4 regions of the Arthrobacter sp. G.S.26 genome follow, and region 1 is predicted to be linked to each of the others. Evidence: riboswitches for the same ligand, from Rfam matches in the RefSeq annotation. Region 1 holds a riboswitch; each other region holds the start of a gene.
The links. A riboswitch is a leader RNA that binds a small molecule or an ion and turns the genes downstream of it on or off. The one in region 1 is predicted to bind S-adenosylmethionine.
Positions count from the first base shown of each region.

Region 2: another riboswitch for S-adenosylmethionine. It lies ahead of ACRB8A_RS17715 (DUF1737 domain-containing protein); the one in region 1 lies ahead of ACRB8A_RS12285 (aminotransferase class V-fold PLP-dependent enzyme).
Region 3: another riboswitch for S-adenosylmethionine. It lies ahead of ACRB8A_RS06380 (bifunctional o-acetylhomoserine/o-acetylserine sulfhydrylase); the one in region 1 lies ahead of ACRB8A_RS12285 (aminotransferase class V-fold PLP-dependent enzyme).
Region 4: another riboswitch for S-adenosylmethionine. It lies ahead of ACRB8A_RS01150 (LLM class flavin-dependent oxidoreductase); the one in region 1 lies ahead of ACRB8A_RS12285 (aminotransferase class V-fold PLP-dependent enzyme).

Region 1 covers NZ_CP193752.1:2,688,543-2,693,696, forward strand. Annotated here, with positions in the region: gene rsgA (ribosome small subunit-dependent GTPase A) at 1-536, shown strand, start outside; gene hisN (histidinol-phosphatase) at 582-1,394, shown strand; SAM riboswitch class IV at 1,556-1,670, shown strand; gene ACRB8A_RS12285 (aminotransferase class V-fold PLP-dependent enzyme) at 1,706-3,127, shown strand; gene ACRB8A_RS12290 (class I SAM-dependent methyltransferase) at 3,197-3,955, shown strand; gene ACRB8A_RS12295 (metal-dependent transcriptional regulator) at 4,004-4,717, shown strand; gene ACRB8A_RS12300 (fluoride efflux transporter FluC) at 4,766-5,154, shown strand, end outside.
Region 2 covers NZ_CP193752.1:3,855,506-3,860,659, reverse strand. Annotated here, with positions in the region: gene ACRB8A_RS17735 (LysE/ArgO family amino acid transporter) at 1-113, opposite strand, end outside; gene ACRB8A_RS17730 (LysR family transcriptional regulator ArgP) at 183-1,109, shown strand; gene ACRB8A_RS17725 (O-succinylhomoserine sulfhydrylase) at 1,096-2,304, opposite strand; gene ACRB8A_RS17720 (rhodanese-like domain-containing protein) at 2,305-2,715, opposite strand; gene ACRB8A_RS17715 (DUF1737 domain-containing protein) at 2,712-2,969, opposite strand; SAM riboswitch class IV at 2,983-3,097, opposite strand; gene opgC (OpgC domain-containing protein) at 3,345-5,154, shown strand, end outside.
Region 3 covers NZ_CP193752.1:1,406,403-1,411,556, forward strand. Annotated here, with positions in the region: gene ACRB8A_RS06365 (DeoR/GlpR family DNA-binding transcription regulator) at 27-815, shown strand; gene ACRB8A_RS06370 (CPBP family intramembrane glutamic endopeptidase) at 903-1,718, shown strand; gene ACRB8A_RS06375 (VOC family protein) at 1,913-2,551, opposite strand; SAM riboswitch class IV at 2,713-2,828, shown strand; gene ACRB8A_RS06380 (bifunctional o-acetylhomoserine/o-acetylserine sulfhydrylase) at 2,873-4,198, shown strand; SAM riboswitch class IV at 4,295-4,410, shown strand; gene metX (homoserine O-acetyltransferase MetX) at 4,423-5,154, shown strand, end outside.
Region 4 covers NZ_CP193752.1:239,585-244,738, forward strand. Annotated here, with positions in the region: gene ACRB8A_RS01135 (MFS transporter) at 1-963, shown strand, start outside; gene ACRB8A_RS01140 (rhodanese-like domain-containing protein) at 960-1,346, opposite strand; gene ACRB8A_RS01145 (LLM class flavin-dependent oxidoreductase) at 1,384-2,535, opposite strand; SAM riboswitch class IV at 2,727-2,835, shown strand; gene ACRB8A_RS01150 (LLM class flavin-dependent oxidoreductase) at 2,875-3,972, shown strand; gene ACRB8A_RS01155 (NtaA/DmoA family FMN-dependent monooxygenase) at 3,986-5,154, shown strand, end outside.

The sequences.
Region 1 (5,154 bases):
CATCGGGCATCGACGCCAGGTCAGACGATGGCCTGTCCGCCCGGCTGGACAGCGAGGCCGTAGCGGAGCTGCGGACCTTCCTGCACGGGAACGTCACTGTGATGCTGGGGCACTCCGGCGTGGGCAAATCCACCATGGTCAACGCGCTGACCGGAGCCGAGCGGGCCACCGGCGGCGTCAACGCCGTCACCGGCCGCGGCCGGCACACATCCTCCTCCGCCCTGGCCCTGCGGCTGGCAGATGCGCCGGCCGGCAGTTGGATCATCGACACCCCTGGCATCCGGTCCTTTGGCCTGGCACTGGTGGACCCGGACCGCATCCTGCGTTCCTTCCCGGACCTCTCCCCCGGCACCGATGCCTGCGAACGCGGCTGCAAGCACACGGCAGCGGCCGTGAACTGCGGGCTGGACGCCTGGGTGGCCGCCGGCCAGGCAGGTCCCACCGGCGCTGCCCGGCTCTCTTCCCTGCGGCGGCTCCTCGGGGCGGATCCGCGCCTGGAAGCCCAGGAGACCAAGGAACTCGGCAGCGTCAACTGACGTGGGCCTCCCAGCACAACCGCCGCCAGACGGTAGTTTGGAACCATGATCCAATCCGCTTCCAGCTACAACGATGACCTGCGCCTGGCCCACGTCCTGGCCGATTCCGTGGACGACCAGACGATGAGCCGTTTCAAGGCCCTGGACCTCCATGTGGAGACCAAGCCGGACCTGACGCCTGTCACCGACGCGGACAAGGCAGCTGAGGAATCCATCCGCGGCCAGCTTTCCCGCTCCCGCCCCCGCGACGCCGTCCTGGGTGAGGAGTTCGGCAGCAGCGGCCACGGCTCACGCCGCTGGATCATCGACCCCATTGACGGGACCAAGAATTTCGTCCGGGGTGTCCCGGTATGGGCAACCCTGATCGCGCTCGTTGACGAGGGCGAACCGGTGGTGGGTGTGGTCAGCGCACCTGCGCTGGGCAAACGCTGGTGGGCGGCGAAAGACATGGGCGCCTACATGGGGCGTTCGCTCGCCTCGGCCACCAGGCTGCGCGTCTCCAACGTCGCCACCCTTTCCGATGCGTCATTGTCCTACTCCAGCCTCACCGGGTGGAAGGAACGCGGCAACTTCGACGAGTTCCTGGGGCTCACCGAGGACGTATGGCGGACCCGCGCCTACGGCGACTTCTGGTCCTACTGCATGGTCGCCGAGGGGTCGGTGGACATTGCCTGCGAACCCGAACTGAATCTCTACGACATGGCCGCCCTGGTCCCCATCGTGGTGGAAGCCGGCGGCCGGTTTACCTCCCTGGAGGGCCAGGACGGCCCGTTCGGCGGAAACGCCCTGGCCACAAACTCCATCCTGCATTCCGAGGTGCTGCGGCGCCTGAACCCGGGGCTGGACGACCTCCTCTAGGACTGCCTGGACCGAAGAATATACGGCGGACGCCTCCGGATGGGGGCGTCCGCCGTCGTGTTCTTCGACAAAAGCCCCGGCGTACGGGCGCGGCGTAACAAATCCCTTAACATTCGGGCTGGCTTCAAACCACCCCGCACCATGTCCTACGCTCTTAAGCAGGTCACGAGTGCCAGCGCTAAACCCCGGTTTGCTGGCCGGCAACCCTCCATTCGCGGTGGGGTGCCCCGGGTGACGACCAGGCCGGTCCGGACATGGATACGGCAAGCGCGGATTCCCTGCAGGGAGTCCTGTCAACGTGAGGATTCCCCATGACAACTGCCACTGTCTCCCCCGCAGCTTCGCTGGCGCCCGCCGCACCTTCGGTTTTGGCCGGCCACTCCATCGCCGCCAGGCCCCTCGCCGCCGTAACCGGCGCCGAGATCCAGGCGCCGCTGATCGCCGGTGGCCATGTCCGCTACGCGAACCTGGACTATGGCGCCTCCGCGCCGGCGCTGTCCCTGGTCTCCGCCTACCTGAACGAGATCCTGCCCTACTACGCCAGCGTGCACCGTGGCGCCGGCTACGCCTCGCAGATCAGCACCTCCGTGTACGAGAACGCGCGGAACATCGTGCGGGACTTTGTGGGCGGCCGCCCGGACGACTCGGTGATCTTCACGCGCAACACCACCGACTCGCTGAACCTCCTGGCAGGGTGCCTGCCCAACACGGACGGCCGGCCCACCGGCGACGTCCTGTACCTGGACATCGAGCACCACGCCAACCTGCTGCCGTGGCAGGGCGTCCCGCACCGGAGCATCGTGGCCGCGGACACCCTGGCCGGCACCATCGACGCTGTCCGCGGCGAACTGGAGCAGGGCGGGGTCAGCCTCCTGGCCGTTACCGGCGCCTCCAACGTCACCGGTGAAATCCTGCCCATCCGCGCCCTCGCCACGCTGGCCCACCAGTACGGCGCCCGGATTGTGGTGGACGCCGCGCAGCTGGCACCCCACCGGCGGGTAGACATCACCGCCGACGGCGTTGACTACCTCGCGTTCTCCGGCCACAAGCTCTACGCCCCGTTCGGTTCCGGCGTCCTGGTGGGGCGCCCGGACTGGCTCGACGCCGGAAAACCGCACCTCGCCGGCGGCGGTGCCGTCAAGGAAGCACGGCTCGACGGCGTCAGCTGGGCCACGGGCCCGGCCCGGCACGAGGGCGGCTCGCCCAACGTCCTCGGCGCCGCCACCCTGGCACGTGCCACGCAGGTCATCGCCGCCCTGGACCCGCAGGAATGGCACGCCCACGAACAGTCCATCCGGTCCTACCTGGTGGCGGGGCTGCAGCAGATCGAGGGCGTGAGTGTCCACCAGATCTTCAAGGACACCAACGCTGAGACGGACACCATCGGTGTGGTTAACTTTTCCGTGGCCGGCTACGACGCCGGTCTGGTGGCGGCCTACCTGTCCGCAGAGCACGGCGTGGGCCTCCGGGACGGGCGTTTCTGCGCCCACCCCCTGCTCAAGCGGCTGGGCCTTCCGTCCGGTTCGCTGCGGGCCAGCTTTGGTGTGGGCTCCCGCCTTGAGGACGCCGAACGGCTCCTTGCCGGCATCTCTGCCCTCCGGACCCAGGGCCTTGGCTGGGATTACGTGGTGGACGCAGGCCGCTGGGTGCCCGCCAACGATTCCCGGACCTACCCGCACTGGGCCCCCAACACGCCGGGCACCGCCGGCGCGGCCCCCTGCCTGGACGACTGAACCGCCGGGCCGCCCCGGCGGGGTCCATGCGGTAAATTCAGGAGAGACATCTACTGAAGGAGGCCGCGCGTGGTCCGGGGTGGCCCCAAGCTGGAACACAACCGGCGCCAGGAGCTGGGCCAAAGCTTCCAGGACGGCGGCGAGCATTACCAGCAGGTCCGGCCGGGCTACCCGGCGGCAGCCGCGGACTGGCTGGTGCCCGCAACGGCCGGTGAGGTTTTGGACGTCGGCGCCGGCACCGGCAAATTCACCGCACTGCTCCTGGCCAAAGGACTGGCCGTCACCGCAGTCGACCCGTCCGCGGACATGCTGGAACAGCTGGCTGAGCACTATCCACGTGCCACGGCTGTCCTGGGCACCGCAGAGGCCACCGGCCTGCCGGCGGCGGCGTTCGACGTCGTCACCGTGGCCCAGGCCTGGCACTGGTGCGACGCAGCTGCGGCCAGCACGGAGCTCGCCCGGGTCCTTCGCCCGGGCGGCACGCTGGGGCTGGTCTGGAACCAGCTGGACACCTCCGTTCCCTGGGTCCACCGGCTGTCCCGGATCATGCACGCGGGCGACGTCTACAAGCCTGGCCACCGGCCCGCCGTCGGGCCTGAATTCCAAGGCCTTGAGGGGTACGTGACCCGGTGGCAGGACCCTGTAACCACCACGGGCCTGATGGAGCTCACCAAAACGCGCAGCTACTATCTCAGGGCCTCCGAACCCACCCGCGCCAAGGTGCTGGCCAACCTGGACTGGTACCTGCATGAGCATCTTGGCCACCGGGACGGCGAAATCATCGACCTGCCCTACCTGACCCTGGCATGGCGGGCCACGGCGGCGTGAATCTCGTTGCCGGCCAGCGGCGGTGCAGTACCCGGTAAGCTTGATGCTGTGAAGACCAGCGCGCCCTCCTCCTCGATCGAGGACTACGTCAAGGTCATCTACTCGTTTACCGAGTGGCAGGACAAACCCATCACCTCCTCGCAGCTGGCCCAGCGCCTGGGTGTGGCCAACTCCTCCGTCTCGGAGATGGTCCGCAAGCTCAAGGACCAGGGCCTCGTTGACCACAAGCCCTACAGCGCCATTACCTTGACGGGCCCGGGCCTGCGCCTGGCCCTGGCCATGGTCCGCCGCCACCGGCTGATTGAGACGTACCTGGTCCAGCAGCTGGACTACAGCTGGGACGAGGTCCACGACGAAGCCGAACTGCTGGAGCACGCCGTCTCGGACACCTTCATCGAACGCGTCGCCGCCCAACTGGGCGATCCCCGCCGCGATCCGCACGGCGACCCCATTCCCACGGCGTCCGGTGAGGTGCTGATGCCTGCCGCCCACCTGCTTTCCGGGCTGGATGAGGGCCACACCGGCAGAATCACCCGGATCAGTGACGATAACCCTGAATTGTTGCGGTACCTGGCCGCCGAGCGGATCGACCTGGACGCCGAAGTGGAGGTGGTGGGCCGCCGGCCGTTCGGCGGTGCCCTGGTGGTCCGGATCGGTGGCGTTGGGAACAGCCGTGAGTTTGACCTCGCTGACGAAATCACCTCGGCGCTCTGGGTGCACAGCGAGCAAACGCACCAAGGTTGCCTCCTGGTGGGCAGCTGACGTGACGCACGGACCGCGCCAGGGGCTGTTGCGCGGCACCGTCCCCGCATGAGCCGCCCCGGTATGCCTGCGGCGCCGGCATGGCTGGCGGTGGCTGTGGGCGGATTGGTGGGCAGCGAGCTGCGGTACGGCCTCGGCCTCGCCTTCCCTGATGTTCCGGACGGTGTCCCCTGGGCCACGCTCGGAATCAACGTGTGCGGCAGCTTCCTCCTGGCTGCCTTGACCACTTTCTGGCTGAACCGCCCGCATACTCCCTTCTGGCTGCGGGCAGGGCTGGGACCGGGCCTGCTGGGCTCTTTCACCACCTTCTCCGCTGTAATTTTCGCCGTGGACCGGCTGGCGCAGTCCGGCGCGCATGTGGTGTGGGCGGCGTACCTGGCCCTTTCCCTGGTGCTGGGCCTGGCCGCCGCGGGTGCAGGCTGGCAGCTCGGCAAAGT
Region 2 (5,154 bases), 1.2 Mb from region 1:
CCCCGGATGCCTTGCCGGAGCACAAAGGCATTCTGGCTGCCGATGGCGACAATCAGCGCCAGCCCTGTGCCGCAACCAAGCATCGCCGCGCCAAACCCAACAAGTATGTCCATAAAGCCAAAGCTACGGTTGGGCTCGAAATTACTCCAGCTAAAGATAATTAGGACTACTAAGCTGAGCTAATGAAGAAGTTCCAGCTCGACCAGTTGAAGACCTTTGCCGCAGTGCTGGATGAGGGGACGCTGGAGGCTGCCGCTCGCACCCTGCACGTCACGCCGTCTGCGGTGTCGCAGCGGCTCAAGGCGATGGAGGACGCAGCCGGCCAGATCCTGCTGCAGCGAACCAACCCGGCCCGCCCCACCACGGCGGGCGAGGCCGTGCTGCGCTACGCCCGCCAGCTCCGGCAACTGGAAGGGGACGCGCAACGCGAACTCGGTGGCGCCGCCGGTAGCCCCAGCACGCCCATCCCGCTGGTGGTGAATGCCGATTCGCTTGCCACCTGGTTCATGGCGGCGCTGGCAAGCCTCCCCCCGGAGCCGGGTGTCACCTTTGAGCTGCGCCGCGAGGACGAGCAGCATTCCACGCAATTCCTCCGGACGGGAGCGGTGATCGCCGCCGTCACAGCGAACCCGGAACCGGTTCAAGGCTGCAGCGTCGAGCCACTCGGGGCGCTGAGATACCGTGCCGTAGCCAGTCCCGGGTACGTCCGGCACTGGTTGCCCGGCGGGCCGGAGCTCGTTGCGGGCAGCACCGCCCCGGTGGTGGACTTCGACCGGAAGGACGACCTTCAGGGTGGGTTCTTCCGCAGGATGACCGGGACGGCCCTCGGTGCCCCGCGGCACTACGTCCCGTCATCGGCAGAGTTTGCCCAGGCCATCCGGCTGGGGATGGGCTGGGGACTGCTGCCCGAAGCGGAATGCCTGCCGTGGCTTGGCAGCGGCGAGCTGGTGGAACTCGCGCCCGGGCACCCGGTGGACGTGGCCCTCTACTGGCAGCGCTGGAAAATTGACTCGCCGGTGCTGAACCAGCTCACGGCGGCCGTCCGGGCGACGGCTGCCCACGAGCTCCGGCAGCCCGCCCCGGGACCGGGTTCCGTCAGATCTGCTTGAGCGCTTGCTCCAGGTCGCCGATCAGGTCATCGGCGTCCTCGAGCCCCACGGACAGCCGCACCACACCGTCGCCCAGCCCGATCGCTGCGCGGCCTTCCGGCCCCATGGCCCGGTGCGTGGTGGTGGCAGGATGGGTGATGAGGGACTTTGAGTCACCCAGGTTGTTTGAGATATCGATGATGCGCAGGCCGTCCAGCAGGGCAAAGGCGGCGTCCTTGGCCGACCGCCCGGGAGCCGAACCCAGGTCCAGCGTAAGGACGGTGCCGCCTGCCTTCATCTGCTTCGCGGCAAGCCCGTACTGGGGGTGCGATCTAAGCAGCGGGTATTTCACCCAGCTGACCGCCGGCTGCTGCTCCAGCCACTCGGCCAACCGCAGGGCCGTGGCCGACGAGTGGTTGACCCGCAGTGCCATCGTCTCCAGTCCCTTGTTGAGGACCCAGGCGTTAAACGGGGAAAGCGAAGGCCCGGTGTGGCGCATGAGCTGCTTCACGGGACCGTCAATGAACTCCCTGGTGCCCAGGATCGCCCCGCCCAGGACGCGGCCCTGGCCGTCGATGTGCTTGGTGCCGGAGTAGACAATAACGTCGGCGCCGAACTGGCCGCACCGCTGGAGCAGGGGAGTGGCAAATACATTGTCGACGACGACTGTTGCGCCGGCAGCGTGGGCCAGGTCGCTGACGGCGGCGATGTCCACAATCTCCTGCATGGGGTTGGACGGCGACTCGAAAAACACGGCAGTGGTGGGCTGGGACAGGGCTTCGCGCCACTGGTCCAGGTCCGGCCCGTCAACAAACACCGTTTCCACGCCCCACCGCGGCAGGATCTCGTTCAGGATCACAAAGCAGGAACCGAACAGCGACCGGGCGGCAACCACGCGGTCGCCGGCAGCGAGGAGGGCGCCCAGGGCGGTAAAGACCGCTGACATTCCGGAGGCCGTGGCGAAGCACGCTTCGGTGCCCTCCAGCAGCCGCAGCCGCTCCTGAAAAGTGGCTACCGAGGGGTTGCCGTAGCGGGAGTAGACAAAACGCTGGTCCTCGCCGGTGAACGCCCGCTCGGCGGCGGCAGCGGATTCATAGACAAACCCTGAGTTCAGGAACAGCGCCTCGCTGGTCTCCTGGAAGTTGGTGCGGTCCAGGCCACCGCGGACCGCCTGCGTATCGGCGTTCCAACCGGCAGCGTCGTCATTAAAAGCCATTTAGTTGGTTCCCAGGTTGGTAGGCAGGCCGCGGTTCTTCCAGCCGTTGACGGTCCGTTCGCCATACCGGTCAGGCTCGCCCTCGAAGCCCTCCAGCACGTTGTATGAGGTGAAACCGGCCTGCGTCGCCGCGGTGGCAGCCGCGATGGAGCGCTGCCCGGAACGGCACAGGAACAGCAGTTCCGCGGCTGAATCCTCCGGAGCCTGCTGGCTGAGGTCGCTGATGAAGGCGGGGTTCGGGACGCCGCCAGGGAAGGTCCACTGAATAAACAAGGGATCGTTGTCCGTGGCCTTGGTGTCAGGAATGCCGATATGGGCCCATTCAGCTTCGGTCCGGACGTCCACCAGGATGGCGCCCTGCTCCAGCTTGGCCCATGCCTCCTGCGGGGTCAGGTCTCCGGCGTAGCTCATGCGTGCCCCTCGCCGTCGAATTCGAGGCTGTCCACTGCGGTTGCCACGGCGGCGTCGGCCGTGGCGATGGCGGCCGGCAGGACAACTGCCTGGGCCACAATCACACCTCCGCCGTTGTACGTGGCGGCGGGGCTTCCGTGCAGCACGTAGCCCTCCGCCAGTGCGGCCGAGATCCGCTCGCAGAACTCGCGGTTGTCCGGGCCGCTGATGAGGCGGTAGGACAGTCTCTCTTCAGGGGCAGGTGCGTCGGACACGACGGATCTCCTTCTCTCACGCTTGCAGCTCGAATGGTCGATATGCCGAGTATTCACCTGAGGCACCCCGCCGCGGAAGGGAGGGTTGCCGACCGGCCAGTCAGGGCTTAGTGCCGGTACTCATTACTCCCCAAAAACGTAACACTTGCTGCCCGGTGCCGCACGGCCGCCGTCGTCATGTTCCGTAACCGAGCCGCGCCGGGCACGGGGTCCTGGCGCGGCGGCCGGACCGATAAGGTTTGCATGGGGGCGCCGCCCCGACAGCTGGCTTCAGACCGGGGGGTTCCCATCAGCAATCGATCAGCCGCGCGGAGTGGCGGCACTGCCGTGCCCGGCACCCGGATTTTCCGCGCCTGTGCTGCCCTGCTGGCAGCGATGATGATGACAGTGCTGGCCATCGGGCTGCCGGCCGGGGCGGCACACGCTGCTGCGCCGGTTCCGGACGACCGCGGGCCCCTCCTTGGCGCCGTCCTGGAATGGGGCGAAGATACCGCCGCAGGTTTCGCGGACCGGCTGGGTGCACGGCCCGCAGTCCTGGGTCACGACATTGACTTTCCGTACCGGGATGCGGAGCGTAACGACCTCAAGGGCTTCCTGTACCAGGCGTCCGCCCAGGGCGCGCATGCCATGCTCACCGTCCGGCCCACCGTCCCGCTGGACCAGGTGGATTCAGGCTCTGCTGCCGCCTTCGCGGCGGAGGTGCGCACGCTCGCCGGCGGGTTCAAGGGCAAGCTCCTGATCCGGTTCGCCCCCGACATGAATTCCAGCTGGGTGGAGTGGGGCCAGCAACCGGCAGCGTACCGGGAGGCGTTCCGGACGCTCGCCGGCAAATTCCGGGCGTCCGACGGCGGCGCCCTGATGGTGTGGGCCCCTTTCCTTGGCAAGGACTACCCGTTCGAGCGGAGCAGGGCAGCCCCCGGTCCCGGAAGCGACGGGTTCAGCCTGCTGGACAGCAACGGGGACGGCAGTTGGAACGGTGCCGACAGCCCTTACGGGCCGTATTATCCGGGCGATGATTCCGTTGATTGGGTGGGCCTGAGTGCCTACCATGACGACACCTCGGGCGGGGCCGCCGTCAACTCCCTGCCCCGCGCTGGTGAGTTGCGGGAAATGCTGACATCGGCCGGCGGTGAGGACTTCTACGGCACGTATGCAGCCGGCAAGGACAAGCCGTTCCTGCTCCAGACCGCCGCCTTCTACAGCCCGGCGTCGGGAGGTGCCGCAGAGTCCGACATCAAAGTGAACTGGTGGGACCAGGTAGTGGGCACCATGACGTCGGCGGAATTCGCCCGGACCGCCGCCGTTGTGTGGGATGAGCGGACCAGCACCAGGGACACCGGGGTCGCCAGCATTAACTGGCTGCTGACGGGGAAACCGGACATTGCTGCAGCTGCCTCGGAGCGGCTCAAAAAATCCCCTGTGGTGACCGGGCCGGTGACGGAGGTGTCCACGGACGGCAGTTATTCGCATCCCAACACGTTGTCCGGCGTTGCCGCGTGGAGTGTTGGAGCGGCTTTGCTGATCCTCCTTGCCGCGCTGTGGCAGATTCCCGGACGGATCAACAACGCTTCCTCCTGGGCCTATGCGGATCCGTCCAAGCGTGACTCCCGCGTGGATCTGCTGCGCGGCATGGCGATCGTCTTTGTTGTGGTCAACCACCTGGGCATGACATCCCTCTTCCAGCTTTTTACCCAGGAAGCGGTGGGATTCGTCTCGGGAGCCGAATTGTTTGTCCTGTTCTCCGGCCTGGTGGTGGGCATGGTCTACGGGCCGCGCGTCAAGGACGACTTCGGCCGCGTGCTGGAGTTGACGTCGCGCCGCGCAGGCAAGCTGTACGTGACGGCACTTGTGGTGCTGATCGGTGTCTTCCTGCTTTCGCTGCTGCCGGTTTTCCGTTCCGAGGTGCTGACCACGTTCGTGGACCAGGGAACGGGTGGAGCCGGCCATGGCGGTGCGGGCCGCACCTACGACCTTTACGCCGGCATGGGCTCCCTGCTGCAGTTCCCCGTACCGCCGGGGATCCTGCCCGCGATCCTGCTGCTGCAGTTCGGGCCGTGGCAGTTCAACGTGATGGGCCTCTACGTGGTGCTGCTGCTCGCCAGCCCCCTGATCCTTGCTGCGCTGGGCCGGGGCAAAGGGCTGTATGTGCTGGGTGCATCGATTGCTGCCTACGCCGCCGGCGCAA
Region 3 (5,154 bases), 1.3 Mb from region 1:
GCTCAAGCACTTTGGAGGCCTTCCGCATGACCCGTACCGACCGCCTGACGGCCATCCTTGACCTGTTGGCCCGGACCGGCCAGGTGGAAGTGGACGAGATCGTTACCACCCTTGCGGTTTCCCCGGCCACGGCCCGCCGCGACCTGGACAGCCTGGCGAAGCGCCGGCTGCTGACCCGGACGCGGGGCGGCGCCACCACCGGCGCCCTGGCCTACGACCTTCCCGGCCGGTACAACCGTGACGACCACGGCCAGGCCAAGGAACAGATCGCTCAGGCCGCATCTGCGCTGGTCCGCCCCGGTGCGGTGATCGGCCTGTGCGGCGGGACCACCAGCACTGCCCTGGCGCAGATCCTGGCCACGCGGGAAGACCTCAATGCTCCCGCGAACCAGCACACACTGACGGTGGTCACGAACGCCATCAACATCGCCGGCCAGCTCGCCGTGCGGCCCAACATCAAGGTCATGGTGACCGGGGGCATCCTCAACCCGCGCTCCTATGAGCTGGTGGGCCCGTATACGGACATCATCATGCAGAAGGTGGTGCTGGACATCGCCTTCATCGGCGTCAACGGCATCGACCCGGAGGTGGGTCCCACCAACACGGGCGAAGGGGAGGCCTCCGTCAACGCGCTGCTTGCCAGCCGGGCCCGGATTTCGTATGTCCTGGCCGACTCGTCGAAGGTGGGCGTGCGGGCCTTTGCCACGATGGACGGCTACAACTTCACCCGCCTGATCACGGACGCCGGGATCTCGCCGCGGGACAAGGCCGCGTTTGAAGCCAACGGCACCGAAGTGATCGTCGCTCCCGGATAAAGGGCCGCCGGCCCACGGGGACCACCGGGATCCAGTGCCGGCCGGGGCGGTCAGCCCGGATCCAGCAACAGCAGGCAAAATGGGTACATGCTGGTTCCCTCCCGCCGCAGGCTGCGGCTCGAAGTCTGGATTGTCCTGGGGTTGTCCCTGGGACAATCCGCCGTCTATTCCGTGGTGCAGCTGCTGGACAAGCTGTCCCGCGCGCCGCTGGTGGAGGGCACCTCCACCCTGAACCGCTCGCAAAGTACCCGGGAATACTTCGACCTGACCTACCAGCTGCTGGACATCGCCTTTGCCCTGGTGCCGGTCCTCCTGGTGATCTACTTCCTGACCGACCAGCGCCAGGCGGCACCTGCCGGACCCGGCAACCCGCCGGTCATCGGCGGCGCCAACGCCTCCCGCCACACGGGCTCCGCTTTCCGGCAGCTTGGCTTCACCTTCGACAGGCCCGGCCGCGACCTGCTCCAGGGCCTCGGCCTGGCCGCCCTGATCGGCATCCCGTCACTGGGCCTCTACGCCGCCGGGCGGGCGTTGGGCATCACCACCGCCATCATCCCCAGCGCCCTGGATGCCTACTGGTGGACCGTTCCGGTGCTGATCCTCTCCGCCGTCCGGCACGGCATTGTGGAAGAGGTCATTGTGGTGGGGTACCTGATGAACCGCTTCGGCAAGTTCGGCTGGAGCCTGCCGGTGTCCATCGCGGCCAGTGCGCTGCTGCGTGGCAGCTACCACCTTTACCAGGGCTTCGGGCCCTTCATCGGGAACGTGGTGATGGGCGCCGTCTTCGCGTGGCTCTACACCCGGACCAAACGCGTGATGCCGTTGGTCATCGCGCACGCGCTGCTCGACATCGTGGCGTTTGTCGGCTTCAGCCTGTTTGGCAAGGCGGTGGGGCTGGGCTGACCGTCCCGGGCCTCATGCCTGCCCGCGGTGGCGGGCGGCCGCCGTCGTCCGCTTGATGCTTTTGCCGCTCAATGATTCGGCCGCCATCAGCAGGTGACGCCGTTGTCAGCTGCTGATGGCGGTCGAAGGGTGGGTGGGCGCGGACGCCCGGAAGCACCGGACCCGGCGCAGGCCGGATCCGGTGCGGCGGAGGATCAGATGGTGACTGCGCCGTTGGCGGTTTCGAAGGTGACCGAGAGGATTCCGGGCGTGCCGTGCGGGGCAACCCAATCCACTGCAACATCCTCGAGCGGCTTCTCCACCGGTTCGCCCAGCCATTCGGTGACCCGCTCGGCGGAACCGGCGATGGTCAGGCAGCTCATCTTAACGTTGCCTTCGTAGGCGTTGGACGGGTGCAGGGAGGGGTCGCCCTCCCACTTCAGCATGTAGGGCACCTGGGGATCCGCGATGAGGCCCAGGATGCCGATCTGCTTCCAGACCAGTTCGCGGCCGTCAGGGAACTTGCGGTTGCCGTTGACGGAAGACCGGCCCAGCCGCTCCTCGAAAGGGGCAAGGTCGTCCACTTCGACGCACCAGCCCATCCAGCCGCCACCGGCTTCGGAGCGGGCGCGGACAGCCTGCCCGAAAGGCGCCTTGTCCGAGGCGGGGTGCGCCAGCACCTCCACCACCTCAAGGTACTTGTGGCCCGCGAGGGGAATGATCATGTTCCGGGTTCCAAAACGGGGATGCACCCCGCCCTTGACGGCTTCCACACCCAGGGCGGAAGCGATTCGTTCGGTGGTGGCCGCCAGGCCATCCTGTTCACAGGCGTAAGAGACGTGATCCATGCGCATGCCAACATCTTGGCACTTTGTGATCCGCCTCTCAGCTAAGGTTTGCCTTACATGTTTTTTCCGCTGGGCGGAGTTCCTGTTGTGGCCCGGCAACGGGGCCGTGGGACCATGTTCGTCACAATCCTGTACCACGCTCCCGGACAGTTCCTACACTGGGCACAGGTCATGAGTGCCAGCATCAAGCCCCGGCTCGCTGGCCGGCAACCCTCCACCCGCGGTGGGGTGCCCCGGGTGAGGACCTGGCTGTCCGGCACCGGCCGGATGGCAAGCGCGGCCCGTGCTGCTTCCTGCATGCCGGGCCCCTGTGAAGTGGAGCCAAAGATGTCCAACGGATGGTCGTTTGAAACCCGCCAGATCCATGCAGGCCAGGAACCGGACAGCGCCACCGGCGCCCGGGCCCTGCCCATCTACCAGACCACCTCGTTTGTGTTCCCCAGCGCCGAAAGCGCGGCCAACAGGTTCGCCCTGGCCGAACTCTCGCCCATCTACACCCGCATCGGCAACCCCACCCAGGACGCCGTGGAGCAGCGGATCGCCAGCCTGGAAGGCGGCCTCGCGGCCCTCCTGCTCAGCTCCGGGCAGGCCGCCGAGACGTTCGCGGTCCTGAACATCGCCGAGGCCGGCGACCACATCGTGGCCAGCCCCAGCCTTTACGGCGGGACCTACAACCTCTTCGCCCACACCCTGAAGAAGTTCGGCATCACCGTGACGTTTGTGGCGGACCCGGACAACCTGGACCAGTGGCGCGACGCCGTGCAGCCCAACACCAAGCTGTTCTTCGGCGAGGTGGTATCCAACCCGCGCCAGGACGTCCTGGACATCGAGGGCATTTCCGGGGTGGCGCACCAGGCGGGAGTGCCGCTGATTGTGGACAACACGCTGTCCACCCCGTACCTGATCCGGCCGCTGGAGTGGGGCGCGGACATCGTCCTGCACTCGGCCACGAAGTACCTGGGCGGACACGGCGCAGCCATCGCCGGCGTGATCGTGGACTCGGGCAAGTTCGACTTCACCAGGGAACCGGAGAAGTTCCCCGGCTTCAACACCCCGGACCCCACCTACAACGGCCTGGTCTACGGCCGCGACCTGGGTGCCGACGGCGCCCTGGGTGCCAACCTGTCCTACATCCTGAAGGCCCGCGTGCAGCTGCTGCGCGACCTGGGCTCCGCCGTGTCACCGTTCAACGCGTTCCTGATCGCCCAGGGCCTGGAAACCCTGAGCCTGCGGGTGGAGCGGCATGTCTCCAACGCCATTGAGGTGGCCCGTTGGCTCGAGGCGCGGGACGACGTCGAATCCGTTGCCTACGCCGGCCTGCCCTCCAGCCCCTGGTTTGAGCGCGGCCAAAAGTACGGGCCGCGGGGCACCGGGGCGATTGTGGCCTTCAACCTCGCCGGCGGGGCCGCGGCCGGCCAGCGTTTTGTCGATGCGCTGGAACTGCACTCCCATGTGGCCAACATCGGCGATGTCCGGTCGCTGGTGATCCACCCCGCGTCCACCACCCACAGCCAGCTGTCCCCTGAGCAGCAGGCCGTTGCCGGGGTCACGCCGGGCCTGGTCCGGTTGTCCGTGGGACTGGAACACATCGATGACATCCTGGCCGACCTGGAAGCAGGTTTCCGGGCGGCCAAGGCGGCAGCAGGGTCCTGACCGGACCCTAACGGACCGGCTGCCTTTGGGCCGGGGCAAGTCACAACCAGTCACACTCTTGGCCCGGGGTGGGGTGTTCTTCGTACACTCGAACAAGGTCATGAGTGCCAGTGACAGCCCCGGCTTGCTGGCCGGCAACCCTCCTTCCGCGGTGGGGTGCCCCGGGTGAAGACCTGGCCTGCCGGTCATTCGACGGCAGGCAAGCGCGTAGAAGAGGTCTTGCCATGACGGTTACCGTCGCCCGTACCACCGTTCCCGAACACGGGATTGTCCGCTTCGCCTCCGTAGGGGCCCTGGAACTTGAAGCCGGCGGATACCTGCCGGACGTCACCCTGGCCTACGAAACGTGGGGCACCCTGAATGCCGACGGCAGCAACGCCATCCTGATCGAGCATGCCCTGACCGGCAGCACCCACGTTGCCCGCGGCGACAGCGACGAGCCCGGCTGGTGGGAACAGCTGGCCGGTCCGGGCGCACCCGTGGACACGGACCAGTTTTTTGTGGTGTCCATCAACATTGTGGGCGGCTGTTACGGGTCCACGGGACCGTCCTCAGCCGCACCGGACGGCAGCCCGTGGGGTTCCCGGTTTCCGCTGGTGACCCTGCGGGACAGCACCGTGGCCGAAGCCAGGCTCGCAGACCAGCTGGGCATCCGCAGCTGGTTCGCCGTCCTGGGCGGCTCCATGGGCGGTGCGCGTGCCTTGGAATGGGCGGTGACCTACCCGGAGCGGGTGCAGCGGTGCGCCGTCATCGCCGTCGGTGCGGCGAGCACCGCAGAGCAGATCGCGTTTGCGCAGGCGCAAACGCTGGCCATCCGCCAGGATGCCAACTTCCAGGGCGGCGACTACTACGGCGGCCCGTTCCCCGGGGACGGTCTGGCCCTGGCCCGGCGCATCGCCCACATCACCTACCGGTCCGCCGCGGAACTCGAAGGCCGGTTCGGCCGGCAGGCGCAG
Region 4 (5,154 bases), 1.7 Mb from region 1:
GAAGGGAGCTGGCGGTTGCTGTTCCTGGTCAACGTTCCGCTGGTCCTGGTCCTGGTTCCGCTGGCCCTGGTGTTCCTCCCGCGCCGGTCCCGGTCGCCGGCGGTGCCCGGCCAACGCCGGCCCACCATCGATGCAGTAGGCGCGCTGCTCCTGGGTGCCGTGGTGCTGGCCTCGCTGGTGCCCACCATCCAGGGCCCGGGTCCGGAAACGCCCATCTGGCTGGGGAGCAGCGCCGTGGCGCTGGCCGTGTTTGCCGGCTGGGAGGTCCTGTACCACCGGCGCGGCCGGACCCCGCTGCTGGTCCCGGCACTGGTCCGCTCGCCCGGCTACGTCCTTGGCACCGTGGTTGCCTTGTGCCAGTTTGGCGTGGGCGCGGCCATGGCCGCGGTCACCGCGTTCTACTTCCTTGCCGGCACCGGCCTGCCGCCGTTGGCGGCCGCCGCGATCCTGGCGCCGCAGGCCGCAGGGATGCTGCTGGCCTCCAGCTTCAGCTGGCGGTTCCTGGGCCGCTACGGGCGGGGCGGTGTCGTCTGGGCGCTGGTGGCCGGCCTGGCCTGCCTGCCCGGCAAGGACTTGGCCGTCCAGTACCTGGACAGCGGAGCCGCTGCGATGGCGGTGGCCGCCGTCGGGCTCCTGCAGGGGCTAGCCGTGGGTCTGGTGGTGGCCCCCAACCAGACCCTGACACTGGCCCAGGCCCCGCCCGGTGCCACGGGGGTGGCCGCGGGCTTTTACCAACTCAGCCAACGGTTCACGGCGGCGCTGTGTTCAGCGGCCGCCGCCGGCATGTTCCTCACCGCCGGCGCGGACCCCCGCCGGGCCTTCCACCAGGGTGTGGTGCTCTGCTCGGTGCTGCTGGGCGTCGCTGTGCTGGCCGGCAGTGCGGACTGGCTCCGCACAGCCGCTGTCGCCGGGCGGCAGGCCACCCGCCGGCAGCCTTCGAAGCGCCGGCGGGCCGGTCCTTAAGCGGCCGGGCTCTGGGCGCCCGGGTCCGTGGGGCCTGTGGTGGGCACCCCGGCCTCCCGCAATGCCGGGAAGCCGCCGTCCACATGGACGGCGTTGGCGTAGCCCAGCACCTTCAGCTTCTCGGCTACAGGGCGGGAGCCGTTGACGGAGCCGCAAAACACCACTATGTTCCGGCCCGCGGCTTCCACTTCGGGCAACAGTTCGGGGGAGTCGGGGCCGAAGTCCTGGTCCACCCGCTCCCGGTTGACCACCAGCGCCCCGGGGATCGCCCCGGTGCTGTTCCGGCCGGCGTCACTGCGGACGTCAACCAGCAGGGCCCCTTCGGCGATGAGGCGGGCGGCGTCAGCGGCGCTGACCAGTTGGGTGTCGGTTTCGGTGCTCATGGTTCTCCTTTGAGGATGGGTTGGTTGGACCGGGGTCTTAGCCGCGGGCCCAGGCGTCGGCAAGCAGCCCGTAGGATGCCACCCGCTCCGCCTGCCCGTGGGCGATGGTGGTGATCAGGAGCTCCTGGGCGCCCGTGGCCCGCTGCAGCGCCCTCAGGTGGGCGGTGACCGTCCCGGGGGCGCCCACGAACCGTGTTTCCACGCGGTCCCGGACCAGCTCCGGGGAGCCCACCGCGGCGTCCACCCGGCCGCCGTCGGCCGGGGCGGGATAGGCGATGGCGCCTTGGCCGCTGCGGATGCTGTGCACCCAGGCGGCGAAGCCCGCGCCGAGCCGCCGGGCGTCCTGTTCGCGTTCGGCCACCAGCACGTCCGCGGATACCGTGACGTACGGTTCCGGCACCGCCGCCGAGGGCCGGAAGTGGGCCCGGTATTCGGCCACCGACTCCAGTACCGTGGCCGGCGACACGTGGTAATTCGCGCCGAACCGCAGGCCCAGCTTCCCGGCAAGCCGGGCGCTGGGCCCCGCCGTGGAACCGTGGAGCCAGAACTGCGGGGCATGTCCCAGGGCAGGTGTCACCGTGATCCCCTCGCCGTGCCGGGTGCGGTAGCCGCCGTCGAAAAAGCCGATGACGTCCTGCACGTCGCTCTCGAAGTTGTCCGCATCCCCGGGCTCCCGGCCCAGGAGCTCGGCCTGGAGCCGGAACTTCCGGGGCAGCACGGAACTGAACGGCTGCCGTTTGGCGGGGACCACCAGGCCCGCCACCACCCGGCCCGCGTCCTCCGGCGCGGGTTCGCCGGCAGTCCGGAGGTCTTCCCCGCCGGTGCTTGCCGGCGGGGAAGCGGGTTGGCCGGAGCGGCCAAATCCCAGATCGATCCGGTCCGGGAACACTGCCGCCAGGGTTCCGACGTTTTCGGCTACCTGCAGCGGTCGGTAGTTGCCCAGGATGGTGGCAGCCGTCCCCACCCGGATGGTCCGGGTGGCGGCAGCAACCAGGGCGGACAGCACATGCGGGGCGGAACCCGCGACGCCGGGATTGAGATGGTGCTCGGCCAGCCAATAGCGGTGGTAGCCGAGGTCCTCGGCAGCGACGGCCAGCTCCACGCTGTTGCGCAGCGCCTGCCCGGCGTCCACCCCCGCCGGGATGGGGCTCAGATCGAGAACTGACAGCAGGGCATCCGTTGGGCTCATGGCTTGACCCTACGGACGCCGGCTCCGGCGCCCAAAGCGCCATGTCACCGGACTCAACGGTGCGCAACAGGCCGTCACAGGCGCCGCCAGATGACGGTTTAAGCCGTCGCTTGACGTGGCGTTTCGCGCGTTGACCTCGTGCGACAACGGCGGTTGCGGGGGTCATTCGGGGATCGTACATTCGAGCCATAGGTCAAGAGTCAGCACGCCAAGGACCGGCTCGTGCTGCGGCAACCCTCAGGCATTTAGTGGCGGGGTGCTCCGGAAACAGACCTGGCCGCACTGCGGCAAGTGAAATGTCGTCCCGGCCGCACCAGCGGCCCCTGAAAGAGGAAAGCCATGCCTTCACTACCAGTACCCGAAAACCGTCCCAACGTGGTGGCCGTTGAGCTCGACGGCGACGGGGCGCACCCCGCCGCGTGGCGCCACGCCCACCACCTTCCGGACGGACTGCTGGGCGGTGCCCGCATCAGCGGCACCGTCCAGGCCGCAGACATCGCCGGCTTCCACCTGGCCACCTTCCGCGATTCCCGCGTGGTGGATGCCGGCACGGCCGGGATTCCCGGCCGGATCGATGCCGTGCAACGGGCCGCCTTCGCTGCCCCCATCACCGGCTCGATCGGCCTGGTACCCGAGGTGGACACCCTCTACACCGAGCCATTCCACGTCGCCACCCAGCTGGCCAGCCTCGACTACGCCTCCCAGGGCAGGGCGGGCTGGCTGGTCAGCGCGGCCAACGCGCCCGAAGAAGCCCGCGCCGTGGGCCGTGAGCAGCTGGCCGCCGCCGCAGCGCCCCTCGAAGCCGCGGACGCCGTGGAAGCCGGCCGCCGGCTCTGGGATTCCTGGGAGGACGACGCCGTTATCCGCGACGCCTCCACCGGCCGCTACCTGGACCGCGACAAACTGCACTACGCCGACTTCGAAGGGGAGCGCTTCGCCGTCAAGGGCCCGGCGATCATTCCCCGGCCATTGCAGGGGCAGTTGGTGGTCATCGCTCCGGCGGCGCTGCTCTCCACCGTGGAAGCCGACGTGGCACTCGCTTCAGCCGCCACCGTTGACGGGCTCGCCGCAGCAGCCTCAGCGGCGGCCGCCACCGGCGTTCCCCGGACCCTCGTGGAGCTCGACGTGATCCTCGACGCCCGCGGCCAAACGGCCGCGGAACGGCTCGCGGAGCTGGACCGCCACGAGCCGTGGACCGGCGGCGCCCGGTACGTGGGCAGCCCCGCCGGCCTCGTGTCCCTGCTGGCCCGGCTCTTCGATGCCGCGGACGGCGTCCGGCTGCATCCCGCCGTCGTGGACGTCGACCTGCCGGAACTGGCGCTCAACGTCCTGCCCGCGTTGCGCGCCGCCGGCCTGGTCAGCGCGCCCGCCGCCGGCACCACGCTGCGCCGGTCCTTCGGCCTTCCCCGCCCCGCCAACCGCTACGCAGCGGCCTGAAAGAGAGCACCCCATGACCACGCACCGTCCCACCGGCAACGGCCGGATCCAGTTCGGCGTCTTTTTCCAGGGCGTCAACCACACCACCGTCTGGAAAGCCCCGGACAGCGGCTCCCAGACCGACTTTGAATCCTTCCGCCGCGTGGCCCAGACCGCCGAACGCGGGCTGTTCTCAGCCTTCTTCCTGGGCGAAGGACTGCGGCTCCGTGAACACCTGGGCCGAATCCACGACCTGGACGTGGTGGGCCGCCCGGACGCGCAGACTGCCCTGGCGGCACTCGCCGCCGTCACCACCAACATCGGCCTGGTGGCCACCCAAAACACCACCTACAACGATCCCGCGGACCTGGCCCACCGGCTGGCCAGCCTCGACCTGCTCTCCGGCGGCCGCGCTGCCTGGAACATCGTCACCACGGACAATGCCTGGACCGGCGCCAACTTCCGCCGCGGCGGGTTCCTCAAGCACGAGGACCGCTACGTCCGGGCCGAAGCCTTTGTCCAGACCGCCAAAGCCATCTGGGACTCCTGGGCCGACGGCGCAATCGCCGGGTCCCGGAGCGACGGGCGCTGGCTCCGGCAAGGAAGCATCACCCCGGTGCGCCGGAACGACGCAAGCTTCGACGTGGACATCACGGGACGGCTGCCGCGGTCCGCCCAGCACCACCCCGTCCTCTTCCAGGCGGGGGATTCACCCGACGGCCGCGACTTCGCTGTCCGCAACGCCGACGTTATCTTCTCCCGGCACGCGGAACTCGAGGATGCGAAGGTGTTCCGGGCGGACATCGTGGCCCGCACACTAAAGGCCGGCCGCCCCGCGGATGACGTCAAAATCTTCCCGGGCCAGGAATTCATCCTCGCCGCCACAGAAAAGGAGGCCGCGGAGAAGGAACACTGGGTCCGGGAGCAGCAGGTAGGCCCGGAGACGGCAATCGCCTACCTTGAACAGTTCTGGGGCCGGACCCTGGACGGGTATGACCCCGACGGGCCGCTGCCTGAGATCGACCCCGTAGTGGACGTCACGAACCCCACCCGCGGAAACGCCTTCCACGGCAAAAGCGCAATTGAACTCGCTGGCCAGTGGCGGGACGAGGCCCGCGGGAAGGGCCAGTCCATCCGCCAGTTCGTTGCTGCCCGGTCACGCCTGAACGGCCGCGGCCTGGTGGGCTCCTACGACGGCGTCGC